Linked DNA regions of Caballeronia sp. LZ062. The main gene of each other region encodes a partner of the protein of the gene in region 2 in a complex. Links are inferred from orthologs where the notes say so. Each region holds a gene or a part of one and is shown on either strand. Other genes may lie near its edges.

Region 1 (7,130 bases), 610 kb from region 2 along the record:
CAAGAAATACGCGTTGTCGAAGTGGCAGACGGCGCGCGTCGCCACCGCGCCCGACAAGTCCGCCGAATAGCCGGCCCTCAGCGCGATCTCGACGCGCGCCCCGACGATGCGCCCGTCTTCGTCGAAACCCGCTTCGTATTCGTAGACGGCGTCGTGGCGCTTGCCGGTGATCATGAAGTCGTCGTCGCGATCGGCGCGCAGCTTCACGGGACGTTTCAGCACGTGCGCCGCGAGCGCCGCGACGCACGCGAAGAGCGCCGATTGCGATTCCTTGCCGCCGAACCCGCCGCCCATGCGCCGGCATTCGCAGACGACCGCGTGCGTCGGCCAGTCGAGCATGTGCGCGACGACCTGCTGCATTTCGCTCGGGTGCTGCGTCGAGCTGTAGACGAGCATGCCGTCCGATTCTTTCGGGACGGCGTACGCCACCTGGCCTTCCAGATAAAACTGCTCCTGCCCGCCGACCTCGAATTCCCCGGCAATGCGATGCTTCGCGCCCGCGATGCGCGCGTCGGGATCGCCGCGTTTCAGATGCAGCGGCGGAAGCACGAACTGCTTGCGCGCCTTGGCTTCGCGCGGCGTGAGCACGGTTTCGAGCGGCTCGTAGCGCACGACGTCGTCGCTTTTGGCGAGCGCGGCGGCGCGGCGCGCCAGATCGTGCGTTTTCGCGATGACCGCGAACACCGGCTGCCCGAGGTACTGCACTTCGTCGGCGGCGAGGATCGGATCGTCGTGGATAACGGGGCCGCAGTTGTTCTCGCCGCGAATATCGGCGGCGGTCAGCACGGCGACCACGCCGGGCGCGGCACGCACGGCATCGAGATTCATCGAGACGATGCGCGCGTGCGCGTATCGCGACAACCCGAGCGCCGCGTGCAGCGTGCCGCGCAATTCGCGAATGTCGTCGGTGTAGACAGCCTCGCCGCTCACATGCAGCGCCGCCGATTCGTGCGGCAGCGCGGCGCCGGCTGCGTCGACGTCAGCGGGGCGGGCCGCGGCGTCGAGCGCGATAGGTTCGCTGGCCTTGTTCATGGCTGCTCCTCGGAGACCGACGCATGGGCGGCGTAGGCGAACGCGTTGACTGTGGCGAGCGCGAGCGGCGCGTCGGCGCGCGTTTCCAGATGAAAGCGCCGCAGCAGGTTGCGCGCCACCTTCGCCCGATACGCGCTCGATGCGCGCATGTCGGTGAGCGGCTGATAGTCGGCGTCGAGCGCGCTCATCGCGACGCGCGCGGTGTCGTCGGTCCAATGCGCGCCGGTTAGCGCCGCTTCGGCTTGGGCCGCGCGCCTGGGCGTCGCCGCCATGCCGCCGAACGCGATGCGCGCGCTCGTCACACGATGCGTGTCGTCAAGGCGGATTGCGAAGGCCGCGCAGACGGCGGAGATGTCCTGATCGTAGCGCTTGGCCACTTTGTAGGTCCGGAACCGCAAGTCTGCGGCAGGGCGCGGCACGCGGATCGCCGCGACGAATTCGCCCGCCTGCAACGCGGTTTTCTGATACGCGAGGTAGAACGCGTCGAGCGGCATGGTGCGCGTCGCGTCGCCTCTTTGCAGCACGAGTTCCGCGTTCAGCGCGATAAGCGCGGGCATCGAATCCCCGATTGGCGAGCCGTTCGCGATGTTGCCGCCGAGCGTGCCCGCGTTCCGGATGGGCCGCGACGCGAAACGCGTCCAGAGTTCGGCGAGTTCGGGATAATCGGCGGTGAGCGCGGCGTACGCGTCTTCGAGCGATGCGGCCGCGCCGATCGTCAGCGTCTGCGCGTCGTGCTCGATGCGCTTCAGTTCCTCGACATTGCCGATAAAGAGAATGTCGCCGAGATCGCGAAACTGCTTGGTGATCCACAGGCCGATGTCCGTGCTGCCGGCAAGTAGCCGCGCGTCCGGATTCGCTGCGCGAAGGCGGGCGAATTCGGCGCGGCTGACGGGCGCGTGGAAGGCGGGCGTGCCGAAGGCTTCGCCGCGTGCGTCCGGCGCGCGGTACTCGAATGTCTGCGTGCGGCGCAAGCCGGCGAGCGTGTCGCGGATCGCATCGCGGTCGAAAGCCGGCGGCGGGTAGTCGAACATGCGCTCGGCGGCATCGATGATCGGCCGGTAGCCGGTGCAGCGGCACAGGTTCCCGGAAATGGCGGCGGCGATTTCATCGCGCGAGGGCGGACCGGCATCGCGCGGATGGGCGTGATACAGCGCCCACAGCGACATGACGAAGCCCGGCGTGCAGAAGCCGCATTGCGAGCCGTGACAATCGACGAGCGCCTGTTGCACCGGGTGCAGCGCGCCGTCCGCGCCGCGCAGGTCTTCGACGGTGAAGAGCGCGCGCGAATCGAGCGTCGGCAGCAGCTGGATGCACGCGTTGACGGCCTTTAGCGCGAGTTCGCCGGCTGAATCGAGTTCGCCGACGACGACCGTGCAGGCGCCGCAGTCGCCTTCGGCGCAGCCTTCTTTGGTGCCGGTGCAGTCGTTCGCGCGCAGATGTTGAAGCACGGTGCGCGTGGCGGGCGCGCCGGCGATTTCGCGGACGGCGCCGCGGTGCAGGAAGCGGATGGTGTGCGTTGTCATGAGCCGGGCAGGGACATTGCGGACCAGGCGCGCGTTACGCGGTTTCCGCCTGCATCCCGAAAATCGGGCATGTAAGCGGACTGCGCGCACGTAGATCGCCATCCAGCCTCGACCATAGCACCGCAATATCCCGAAAATATTGTCGGGACCGTATTCAGATTATGCGGAAGCGGTGATGCGGGGAAGTGAAATGCGAGAGAAACAGCGCGAGGCGCGGGGCGTGAGCGCCCGCGCCGAAAGCAAGCTCACAGCGCCGCCGCGCGCGCCTTGCGCCGCGACCGAATGCTGAAGGCGACGAGCACGAAAATCACCGCAAACGCGACGAGCGACCACTGCGGCAGCGAAAGCCCGAAAATCGGCGGATAAGCTGTCTCACAAAGCCCCGCCACCTTGAAGACTTGCGGCATCCAGCGCGCGGGCGGCAGGCTGTCGACGACCGGCTGCAACGCATCGAAGCCGCAGCTGAATCCGGGGTTCGCCTGAATGTAGACGTGCCGCGCGGCCGTGGCCAGGCCGCCCAGCGCCGAAAGCGCGACGAGCGCCTCCAGCAGCCCGACGCCGCGCCAGCCGTTGAAGCCTGCGCCGAGAAACGCGAACACGGCGATCAGCACGAAAAAATAACGCTGGATGATGCACAGCGGACACGGGTCTTCACCGCGGAAGAATTGCAGATACAGCGCTCCGCCGACGAGCGCGAGGCAGACGAAGCCCAGCAGCGTCAAGAGCCGCCGTTCGCGGCGCAGCGCGCGGTCGTCCTCGTGCATCGTGAATTGATGTAGATGGTTGTTCATTATTTCGCAACGATTCGAGAAGGAAGCGCCTGATTCGGCGGGCGTCGCGCAGGAATTCTAGCGCGATCGCCCGGCGCGAGACACAGCCGCGTTTTCGTGAAGGATGCGGCGCTTCAGCGCGTCGTTTCCAGCACGGCTTCGACCGCGCGGCCGATGGAGAGCAGCGTGTCGTCGGCGTTCGGCGCGCCCGCGAGCATCAGGCCGACCGGCGCCTCGCCGCGCCGATGACACGGCAGCGACAGCGCACAGGCATCGAGAAAATTGAAGGTCGTCGGATTGCGCAGCACGAGCGCGTTCGTGCGCGCGAAATGATCGTCGTCGGCCTGGAGTTCGGCGATGCGCGGCGGCAGCACGGGCACCGTCGGGCAGAGGATTGCGTCAAAGCGTTGCCAGAGTGTCGTGCGCGCGGCGTCGATCATCGCGGCGCGGGCTTCGCACAGTTCGATGTAGTCTGCGGCGCTTGCGGTTTCCGCGCGCATCAGACGCGCGAGCACGCGCGGATCGTATTGGCCGGCGTGCTCGGCAATCAGCTTGCGATGCCACGCGTAGGCTTCGATGGCCACGAGCCCGAAACGGTTGATTTCCGGCAGACGGTCGAGCGGCGCGAAGCGCACGTCCTCCACCAGCGCGCCCGCCGCCGCAAGATGATCGACCGCCGCTTGCACGGCTTGCGCGACGGGCGCTTCCACACCGTCCGTGACGTAATTCGTGAGCACGCCGAGACGCACGCCGTCGAGCGGGCGCGTGGCGGGCACCTCCGGCTCGCGCCCCGCGAGAATGCGGTCGACGAGCGCGCAGCAAGCGACCGTCGCGCCGATCGGCCCGAACGAATCGAGCGTCTTGGAAAGCGGCACGCCGCCTTGCTTCGGAATGCGGCTCGCGGTCGGCTTGAAGCCGGTCAGGCCGCAGAACGCGGCGGGAATGCGCAGCGACCCGCCCGTATCGGTGCCGAGCGCGACGGCGGCCATGCCGTCCGCAACCGATGCCGCCGCGCCCGACGACGATCCGCCCGCAATGCGCGTGTCGTCCGGCACGTTCGCCCGGTATGGTGAGCGCGGCGTCCCATAGTGCGGATTGAGCCCGAGCCCCGAAAACGCGAACTCGCTCATGTTCGTGCGTCCGACGATGACCGCGCCCGCGCGGCGCAGGCGCGCGACCGTGACGGCGTCGGCGCGGGCGGGCTCCGCGTTCGCCAGCACGCGCGATCCCGCGCGCGTCACCTGGCCTTCGACATCGAACAAATCTTTCACCGACACGGGAATGCCCGCGAGCGGCGAAAGCACCGTGCCCGCGCGGCGCAGCGCGTCGTGGGCGTCGGCGGCGGCGCGGGCGTGCTCGGCATCGACCTGAAGGAAAACGGTCGAGCCTTGCCCGTTCGGATCGGCGATACGTTCCAGCGCGGTCTCGACGAGCGCGCGGCTCGTCGTGCGGCCGCACTTCAATTCGGCGGCGAGGAGGGCTAGCGGGGCGAACTGCGGCGAAGTGGTCGGCATGGCATCGAGCAGTGGCGTTGCCGGCGGCGGCGCGGGCGAAGCGTGCGGCGGGCTTCGTTCATCGCGTGCCGGCGGCGGTCCGGTGCGCGCGGCGGCGCGTCGCATCGGCGGTGAAAGGGCGGGCGGTCGTCGGCGGACTGCGGCCGGACGCCCAAGGTGGCTGTCATTCTATGCCAGCGCAGTAAGAAATACGCGACGACACCATCAACGGTGCGATGAGTCGTGTATTCAGATGGTCCGCGAGAAGCGCCGCAGGCTCGCCTGTCCCATATAGCGGTCGAATACCGACGCGACGTTGCGCACGAGCATGCGTCCGGCGGGCAGCACGCGAATGGCGTCCGGCGTGATGTCGACGAGGCCGTCGTCGGCCATCGGCGCGAGGCGCGCGAGTTCATCGGCGAACGCGTCGCCGAAGACGATGCCGTGTTCGCGCTCGACGTCCGCAAACCGCAGCACGCCGCCGCACATAAGCCGCATGATGACGTCGCGGCGCAGAAGGTCGTCGGCGGAAAGGCGCACGCCGCGCTGAATCGCAAAGCGGCCCGCGTCGATGGCGGCTGCGTAGTCGGCGAGATCGCGCGCGTTCTGGGCGTAGACGTCGCCGACCTTGCCGATCGACGACGCGCCGATGCCGATCAGATCGCAGTCCGCGTGCGTGCTGTAGCCCTGGAAATTGCGCTGGAGCGTGCCGGCTTCGTACGCGCGGGCGAGTTCGTCGCCGGGCAGCGCGAAATGATCCATGCCGATGTAGACATAGCCCGCATCGCTCATCCGCTCGATCACGCGCTTCAGAATGGCGAGCCGCATGGCAGACGAAGGCAGCGCGCTTTCGTCGATCTGACGCTGCATCTTGAACAGCGCGGGCATGTGCGCATAGCCGAATACGGAGACGCGGTCCGGCGCGAGCGCGATGATCGCATCGAGCGTGCGCGTGAAGCTCTCGACGCTCTGATGCGGCAAGCCATAGATCAGATCGACGCTCACCGACTCGAAGCCGTGCTCACGCGCCGCGCGCATCACGTTTTCGGTCATGGCGCGCGGCTGAATGCGGTTGACGGCCCGCTGCACGCGTTCGTCGAAGTCCTGCACGCCGAGGCTCAGCCGGTTGAAGCCGAGTTCGCGCAACACCGCGATCGTTTCGGCGGACGCTTCGCGCGGGTCGACTTCGATCGAGTATTCCGCGCTTGCATCGGCCACGAGGTTGAAATGCTCGGCGGTGGCGGCCATGAGTTCGGCCATTTCGTCGTGCGAGAGGAATGTCGGCGTGCCGCCGCCCCAGTGAAGCTGCGTGACGGGGCGTCGCGTATCGAAGCACGCGGCCTGCATCGCGAGTTCGCGTTTCATGCGGTCCAGATACGGCCTTGCGTGCGCGCGGTTTTTCGTCGCGACCTTGTTGCAGCCGCAATAGAAGCAGACGGTGTCGCAAAACGGAATGTGGAAGTACAGCGACAGGTCCGCCGACGCGCCGCCTTCGCTTGCGGCTTTGAAGTAATGCGCGGGGTCGAACGATTCCGAAAACTGGACGGCGGTCGGGTAGGACGTGTAGCGCGGGCCGTGCGCGTCGTAGCGCGCGAGCAGGTCCGGCCGAAAGAGGGTGTCGGCGAGGGTCATGGGCAGCCTTTGGGTTGCGCCGATCTTACGCGGGCGCCTGCGCGCGCGCCTTGCGTGATAACGTCGCAGCCGCTTTCCGGGGTGCGCTTGGCTGGCATGGGACAATGGCGCCTTAGCCGCTGTTTCGACTGCTTTTGCCATGTCTATCCCGTCTTCGTCACCTCATGCCTGCCGCGAAGGATGCGGCGCGTGCTGCATCGCGCCGTCCATCACGAGTCCGATTCCGGGTATGCCCAACGGCAAGCGCGCGGGCGAGCCGTGCATTCAGCTCGACGATGATTTGCGCTGCAAGATTTTCGGCGACCCGCGCCGGCCCGCGTGCTGCAGCGGTTTGCAACCGTCCGCCGACATGTGCGGAGAGACGCGCGAGCATGCCGTTCGATGGCTTACACGGCTCGAGATCGACACGCAACCGCAATGAACTTCGTCTGTCCAAGCACGGTCACGAGATCAAGTAGAGGAGATTCCCGCATGCCACGACCCGCCGCGCCGCTCAGGCGCCGGTTGCTGCTGGGCGCGCTCGCCGCGTTGCCCGCATTCGCGCTCGCACCAGCGGCGCATGCCGCGTCCATTTTTCCGTTTATTCCGGATCACTACACATTTTCGCAAAAACAGGTGCAGGAAGCGGTTGCGCGCAAATTCCCGCTGGAACGTACCGCGCGGCAAATCTTCGACGTCGT
Region 2 (7,590 bases):
GACGAGCGAAGACATGGTGCTCGTGACCGTGCTCGGATCGTGCGTGGCGGCGTGCATCAACGATCGCACGGCGGGCATCGGCGGCATGAATCACTTCATGCTGCCCGATGACGGCTCGGACCCGTCGCACGCGTCGTCCGACTCCATGCGCTACGGCGCCTACGCGATGGAAGTGCTCATCAACGAGCTCATCAAGCGTGGCGGACGCCGCGAGCGGTTCGAAGCGAAGGTGTTCGGCGGCGGCGCGGTGCTCGCCGGCATGACGACGATCAACATCGGCGATCGCAATTCGGAGTTCGTGCGGCGCTATCTCGCGCTGGAGAAGATTCGCATCGTCGCCGAGGACTTGCAGGGTATGCATCCGCGTAAGGTCGCGTTCATGCCGCGCACGGGACAGGTGATGGTCAAGAAGCTGAAGACGCAGCACGATCCGGTCGTCGTCGAGCGCGAGCAGGCGCTCGTGCAGCGCACGCCGGAAGAGCGCGCGGAACGGCTCGCAAGGGCGCGTGCGCGTGTGGAACTGTTCGGCGTGGAGCGCGCGAAAACCGCGGCGCCCGCGACGAAGCCGCGCGTCGAGCTGTTCGGCGCGTCGGGATCGACGGCCGCGGCGCGTGCGACCAGCGCGATGGCGCGGACGGCGCGCATCGCGAAGACGGTGGAGGAGGCGTGAGCATGTTGAATGCATCGAATGGCGGCAAAGAAGCCGCGCCGAAGATCAAAGTATTGTGCGTCGACGATTCGGCGCTCGTGCGCAGCCTGATGACCGAGATCATCAACTCGCAGCCCGACATGCACGTGTGCGCGACCGCGCCCGATCCGCTCGTCGCGCGTGAACTGATCAAGCTGCACAACCCGGACGTGCTGACGCTGGATGTCGAAATGCCGCGCATGGACGGCCTCGACTTTCTGGAGAAGCTGATGCGCCTTCGGCCGATGCCGGTCGTGATGGTGTCGTCGCTGACGGAACGCGGCAACGAAATCACGCTGCGCGCGCTGGAACTGGGCGCGGTGGACTTCGTGACGAAGCCGAAAGTCGGCATCCGCGAGGGCATGCTGGATTACGCCGAGAAGCTCGCCGACAAGGTTCGCGCCGCTTCCCGGGCGCGCGTGCGGCAAATCGCGCACGCGGCGAGCGCGCCGAGCGCGCAAGGTCACGCTGGCGCGAAGCCCGCGCCGCTCATCAACAACCCGCTCGTGTCGACGGAAAAGCTCGTGATCGTCGGCGCATCGACGGGCGGCACGGAAGCGATCCGCGAAGTGCTCGTGCCGCTGCCGCCGGACGCGCCTGCGGTGCTGATCGCGCAGCACATGCCGCCGGGCTTCACGAAGTCGTTCGCGCAGCGCCTGAACGGGCTGTGCCGCATCACGGTGAAGGAAGCGGAGCACGGCGAGCGCGTGTTGCCGGGCCATGCGTATATCGCGCCGGGCCACGCGCACCTCGTGCTCGCGCGTAGCGGGGCGAACTACGTCGCGCATCTGTCGGATGCGCCGCCGGTGAACCGGCATCGTCCGTCGGTGGATGTGCTGTTCCATTCGGCCGCGCAGCATGCAGGCAAGAACGCGATCGGCGTGATTCTGACCGGCATGGGCCGCGACGGCGCGGCGGGGCTGCTCGAGATGCAGCAGGCGGGCGCCTACACGCTCGCGCAGGACGAAGCGAGTTGCGTGGTGTTCGGCATGCCGCGCGAAGCAATTGCAATGGGCGGTGCGAGCGAGATCGCGCCGCTTTCTGAAATGAGCCGGCGCGTGATGGCGCGGCTGGCATCGATGGGCGAACGCGTGCAGCGCGTCTGATTTAACTGAATTGAATTACGCGGTGTCACGCCGCACTGAGAACACACGGGAGCAATGATGGACAAGAACATGAAGATCCTCGTCGTCGACGATTTTCCGACGATGCGACGTATCGTGCGTAATCTGCTGAAGGAGCTCGGCTACTCGAACGTCGACGAAGCAGAAGACGGCGCGGCGGGCCTCGCGCGTCTGCGCGGCGGCGGCTTCGACTTCGTGATCTCCGACTGGAACATGCCGAACCTCGACGGCCTGTCGATGCTGCAGCAGATTCGCGCGGACGCGACGCTGTCGCATCTGCCGGTGCTGATGGTGACGGCGGAATCGAAGAAGGAGAACATCATCGCGGCGGCGCAAGCGGGCGCGAATGGTTACGTGGTGAAGCCTTTCACGGCCGCCACGCTCGACGAGAAGCTCACCAAGATTCTCGAGAAGATGGCTAAAGCCGGGAGCTGATCGTGAACGATCTGACCACTGAACTTTCCGCTGTCGCAGCCGAGGCCGATAACGATTTCTCGAGCGACCGCATTCTCGCGCGCATCGGCCAATTGACGCGCACGCTGCGCGACTCGATGCGCGAACTGGGTCTCGACAAGCAAGTGGAAGCCGCGGCGCAGGCCGTGCCCGACGCGCGCGACCGCCTGAAGTACGTCGCGACGATGACCGAGCAGGCGGCCGACCGCGCGCTCAACGCGATCGAACTCGCCAAGCCGATGCAGGAAGCGATGCAGCGCGAAGCGCAGGCACTCGACGATCGTTGGGCGCAATGGTACGGCGCGCCGCTCGCGCAGGGCGAAGCGGGCGAGTTGCTCGCGCAGACGCGCAGCTTCCTGCAAAGCGTGCCGGAAAAGACGCAGGCGACCAACACGCAACTGCTGGAAATCATGCTCGCGCAGGATTTCCAGGATCTGACCGGTCAGGTGATCAAGAAGATCACGGACGTCGTGTATCTGATCGAACAGCAACTGCTGGGCGTGCTGCTGGAAAACATCGCGCCCGAGCGGCGCGAGCAGTTCGCGGCGTCGGCGGCGGCGCTGATGTCGTCATCGACGGGCAGTACGGAAAGTCTGCTCAACGGACCGCAGATCAATCCGGAAGGGCGCAGCGACGTCGTGCAGGATCAGTCGCAAGTAGACGATCTGCTCGCGAGCCTCGGCTTCTGAGCCTTCGGGCTTCCTGACGGCATGCAGCACAGACGCGGAGCGCCTCTTCGGATGCGTTCCGCGTTTGCGTTTGCGCCGAATTCCTTCCTCGACTCCCGTTTTAGCAAGGCATCTATCGACTGGGAACTTCTGCCTGACTTACTGTTCGATTCTTCCGTCCCAACGGCGCGCGACGTGCGCGTGACGCGGCCGTTTTTCGGGATTTGGCATACTGATGGCTATAGCATCCCTATGATGCTTCAATCGGCAAGCGGGCCGCAGCCCCGAAAACGGCGCGCGGCCCCGGCAGACAACCATCCATTGGAATCGACAGGAGGCCCAGTGAAGGTACCGAAGCAACCCCGTCATGGGCATCTCAGGCTATCGTTGGCCTTTCTCGCAGGCGCGCTCAGCGTCTGCACAGCCGGACCGGCGCGCGCGGCGCTCGGCGGCGAACCGCTGACCGCGCCGCAAGGCGCGACCGCCGCGAATGCGGTCGTGCATGCCGCGACCGGGGCGTCCGGCGCGTCCGGCGCATCCACGGCATCGACGTTCACCGTCCGCTCGACGACGCTCGCGAGCGGCACCGTCATCAACGAATACGTGTCGTCCGGCGGCACGGTGTTCGGCATTGCCTGGCGTGGGCCGCGCGTGCCGGATCTCGCCACCTTGCTCGGCAGCTATTTCCCGCAGTATCAGCAAGGCCTGCTCGCGCAGCGCGCCGCACGAGGCGGACGCGGGCCGGTGAGCGTGGAAGCGTCGGGACTCGTCGTGCATTCGGGCGGCCACATGGGCGCATTCTCGGGCAGCGCGTACCTGCCGCAGTCTTTGCCCGCCGGCGTTTCCGCCAGCGACATCCAGTAAGCGACGGGAGAATCCGATAATGCTTAGAACGACACTCGGCCTCGGCGCGGCATCTTCCCGGCCCACCGGCAACGCCGCGCGCTGGTTCGGCGCGCTGTTTCTCGCCCTCACGCTTGCCGCATGCGGCGGCGGCAGCGACAACAACTCCAGTTCCAGTAGCGGCGGCTCGTCGGGCGGCAGCAGTTCCAGCGGCTCGTCCAGCACCGCGAATGCCCAGCCGATCACGCCCAACGGCACCAACGCGGTTCCGATTACGGTGAACGGCGGCGTCGCGAACTTCGTCAATATCCCGAATGTCTCGGTGACGGTTTGTGCGCCCAACTCGAACGTCTGCCAGACCATCGACAACATTCAGATCGACACCGCTTCCTTCGGCTTGCGCATTCTGAGCTCGGCGGCGCAGTCGGTTATCGGCGCGCTGCCGGTCGCGAAGGCGCCGAACGGCGGGCAGCTTGCCGAGTGCGCCGGCTTCGCGGACGGCTACACGTGGGGCACCGTGCGCCAGGCGGACGTGCGCATCGGGTCTGAAGTCGCGAGCGGCTTGCCGGTGCAGATCGTCGGTGATCTGGACGCGTCCGCGGCCCCGACCGGCCTGAACGGCTGTCCGTCCGGCAACGACGAAAACACCACGGGCGAAATCGGCGCCAACGGTATTCTCGGCATCGGCACGCTGGCGCAGGATTGCGGCACCAATTGCGCGACGGCCGCCGCGAACGGCATGTACTTCTCGTGCACCAATGGCGCTAACTGCACGGGCACGGCGGTGCCGGTCGCGCAGCAAGTGGCAAATCCGGTGCAGAAATTCCCGGTCGACAACAACGGCGTCATCGTCCAGTTGCCGCCGGTTGCGGATACCGGCGCGGCGAGCGCGAGCGGCACGCTGATATTCGGCATCGGCACGCAGAGCAACAACACGCTCAGCGGCGTGACGCAGCTGGGCACGGACGCGTACGGTAATCTCGCCGGCACGTACAAGGGCACGAGCTACCAGACATTCTTCGACACGGGTTCGAACGGCAACTTCTTCCAGGACAATTTCCCGCTGTGTTCGAGCACGAGCGTGTTCTATTGCCCGAGCTCCAAGCAGTCGCTCACGGCGACGGTCTCCGGCAGCGAAGGAAATACCGCGACCGTGCCGTTCAGTCTCGTGAGCGCGCGCACGCTGACATCCGGCACCGGAAAGTACGCGTTCAACAGCCTCGGCGGCCAGTTGGGTTTGACCGGCCAGTTCGATTTCGGCGTGCCGTTCTTCTACGGGCGCCACGTGTACGTCGGCTACGGCAGCTCACCGTACGTCGCCTTCTGACGCACGCAGCATGGATGAGAAAAAAAATCCGGCCTCGGCCGGATTTTTTTTTGCGTGTCACTGCGTCGGGCGAGGCTTGCGCGGCGCGCGCTCGAATAGCGGATCGTAGAGCCATCGCGGCAACACATGGAGCAGCATGCCGACGACGCGCATTTGCCACGGAAACGTCGCGTAGCGCACTTTGCGCGCGATGGCGTCGGCGGTTTTCGCGGCAAAGCGGTCCGCATCCATGAGAAAGGGCATGCGATACGGATTGTGCGCGGTCATTTCCGAGCGCACGTAGCCCGGCGCGATGGTCACGACCGCGACGCCCTGCGGCCGCATCTCCACGCGCAGCGCTTCGAGAAACTTCGCCGCTGCCGATTTCGACGCGCTGTACGCGCCCGAGCCCGGCAGCCCGCGCACGCCCGCGACGCTCGCAATGCCGACCAGCGTGCCGCGCCGCGCGGCCGTCATCGACGCGATGAACGGCTCGAACGTCGCGACCATGCCGAAGTAGTTCACCTCCATCACGGCGCGGAACGTATCCAGTTCGCCGTGGCCCGTGAGCGCGCCCTGACTGATGCCCGCGTTGGCGATCACGATGTCGGCCGCGCCGTGCTCCGCGATGAACCGGCGCGCGGCGTCGGCGAGCGCGTCGGGGTCGCGCACATCGGCGGGATAGATGGAAATGAACGCCTCGGGATGGCGTGCGGCGAATGCCGCGAGAGACTCGGCGCGTCGGGCGACGAGGCCGAGCACGGCCCCGCGATTCACGTATTCTTCGGCCAATGCAAGGCCGATTCCACTCGACGCGCCGGTAATGAAGACCTTCAACGGAACTGCGTTCATACCGGCGTCAGGCGATTACATCTTTTTGTCGCGCACTTGCTGGACGAGAAAGTCCATCACTTGTGTCGTGCCCGGCAAGCTGTTGGTCTGCGCGGGGCCGGTCACGTACTTGCCCTGCACGACGACGGTCGGCACGCCTTCGATCTTGTAGTCCTGCAGCAGCTTGGCGTCGCGCTGGACGTCGCTCTGGGTCGAGAACGAGTTGTATGCGTCCATGTACTTCTTCTTGTCGATGCCCTGCGTCGCGAGGAAGTCGGCCTGCGCTTGCGGCGTCAGCAGATAGTTCTTCTTCACGTGGATTTCGTTGAACACGGCGGGCGTGACCTTTTCCGCGACGCCGAGCGCAACGAGCGCGTGGTACATCTTCGAATGCGGGATGAAGTCGTCGCGGAACGCCACGGGCACGCGCTTGAACACGACGTCCGGCCCTTGTTTCTTTTCCCACGCCTCGATATACGGCTCGAATTCGTTGCAGTGCGGGCAGCCGTACCAGAAGAACTCGATGACTTCGACCTTGCCCGCCGGCGCGCCGATGGGCTGCGGCGCCTGCATGACCGTGTAGTCCTTGCCTGCGGCGGGCGCGGCTGTTGCCGTGCCTGCGACGCTGAACGACGCGGCGGCGATGCCGAAGGAAAGGGCGAAGGCGCTAAAGAGTTTTTTCATGATCAAAGTAGTGCGAAGGAGCAACGTGAAGGCTGGCGTGGCGGACGCGCGGCGGCCCTCAAGTGGGACACACGACGCTTAAGCAAGACTTAAGGCGCGCCGCGAGCACGCGGGCGCCGTCCTGCACGCTTTATTGCTTCGAGAAACGAATGACCGCCGTATCGACGCCTGCGTCGGACAGACGCTGCCGCGCCGTATTCATGTCCTCGAACTTGGCGAACGGACCGATACGCACGCGATAGTACGTCACACCGCCCGCGTCGCGCTGCGTCACCTTCGATTCGAACCCTTGGAAGCCCAGACGCGCGCGCTGCTGTTCGGCATCGGCTTGCGTCTTATAGGCGCCCACTTGCAGGAAATAGCCGGTGTTCACGTCGCCGGGTGCGGGCGGCGTGGTCTTGGCGGTGGCGGGCGGCGCGGAACCGTTCTTGGGCGGCGTGGCGGCGGTGGTCGAACTCGTCGAACCGGCCGTGCCAGGCGCGGCTTCAGGCTTTTTCGCGATAGTCGGACTCGCGGTGCGCGGCGCGGACGCCGTGCCGCCGCTCGGCGGAACTTCGACGATTTGCGGTTCGTCCAGCACGCCCGACGATTGCGTCTGATTCGTGCTCTGGCCGGGCGCGGTATTCGGCGGCGTGGGCTGCGCGGCTTGCGGCACGGCTTGCCCCGGCGACTTGCCTTGCAGCGGGCGATTCGGGTCGTACGGCTGCGCGGCGGGCGCGGAAGACGACTCCGCTGGCGGCGCGACCTTCGCGACGAATGGCGTGGGCGCACGCGTGATGTACAGCGCGACGATCACGGCGATCGCGAGTCCGACGATCAGACCGAGCACGATGCCGAGAAAGGTTCCCCCCGTTTGCTTCGACTGCGATTGCTTCGACGTGCGGCTTGGTTTTGCCATCGTATGAATCACCTGCAAAAAGTCTTCGAGTTGGCCGACGATTATAGCCGCCGCGTGATGCAAGCCCGCGCCAGGCTGCCGTCCGCGCACGCCGA

Evidence for each region.
Region 1: the proteins of P9239_RS17100 (region 2) and P9239_RS14305 are in contact, whole or in part, in a solved structure (PDB 2HI7), measured with the Escherichia coli proteins. The link is inferred for Caballeronia sp. LZ062 from one-to-one orthologs.

Annotation. Positions count from the first base shown.
Region 1 is NZ_JARTWB010000002.1:1,754,157-1,761,286, reverse strand. Bases 1,561-4,546 are described here. They hold P9239_RS14305 (disulfide bond formation protein B), read right to left. Parts: upstream 3,320-4,546; coding sequence 2,801-3,319; downstream 1,561-2,800. Other genes in these bases: P9239_RS14300 (amidase), read right to left, coding at 3,460-4,546; xdhA (xanthine dehydrogenase small subunit), read right to left, coding at 1,561-2,555. Outside these bases: xdhB (xanthine dehydrogenase molybdopterin binding subunit), read right to left, coding at 1-1,032; more of xdhA, read right to left, coding at 1,029-1,560; more of P9239_RS14300, read right to left, coding at 4,547-4,839; hemN (oxygen-independent coproporphyrinogen III oxidase), read right to left, coding at 5,068-6,450; P9239_RS14290 (YkgJ family cysteine cluster protein), read left to right, coding at 6,590-6,871; P9239_RS14285 (DUF1439 domain-containing protein), read left to right, coding at 6,922-7,130. UniProt on the Escherichia coli protein: Required for disulfide bond formation in some periplasmic proteins such as PhoA or OmpA. Acts by oxidizing the DsbA protein.
Region 2 is NZ_JARTWB010000002.1:2,365,493-2,373,082, reverse strand. Bases 4,774-7,493 are described here. They hold P9239_RS17100 (thiol:disulfide interchange protein DsbA/DsbL), read right to left. Parts: upstream 6,598-7,493; coding sequence 5,950-6,597; downstream 4,774-5,949. Other genes in these bases: P9239_RS17095 (SPOR domain-containing protein), read right to left, coding at 6,728-7,493; P9239_RS17105 (SDR family oxidoreductase), read right to left, coding at 5,161-5,934; P9239_RS17110 (DUF3443 domain-containing protein), read left to right, coding at 4,774-5,103. In the rest of the region: chemoreceptor glutamine deamidase CheD, read left to right, coding at 1-670; P9239_RS17130 (chemotaxis response regulator protein-glutamate methylesterase), read left to right, coding at 673-1,794; chemotaxis response regulator CheY, read left to right, coding at 1,852-2,247; protein phosphatase CheZ, read left to right, coding at 2,250-2,954; P9239_RS17115 (DUF2844 domain-containing protein), read left to right, coding at 3,276-3,797; more of P9239_RS17110, read left to right, coding at 3,817-4,773; more of P9239_RS17095, read right to left, coding at 7,494-7,495. UniProt on the Escherichia coli protein: Required for disulfide bond formation in some periplasmic proteins such as PhoA or OmpA. Acts by transferring its disulfide bond to other proteins and is reduced in the process. DsbA is reoxidized by DsbB. Required for pilus biogenesis.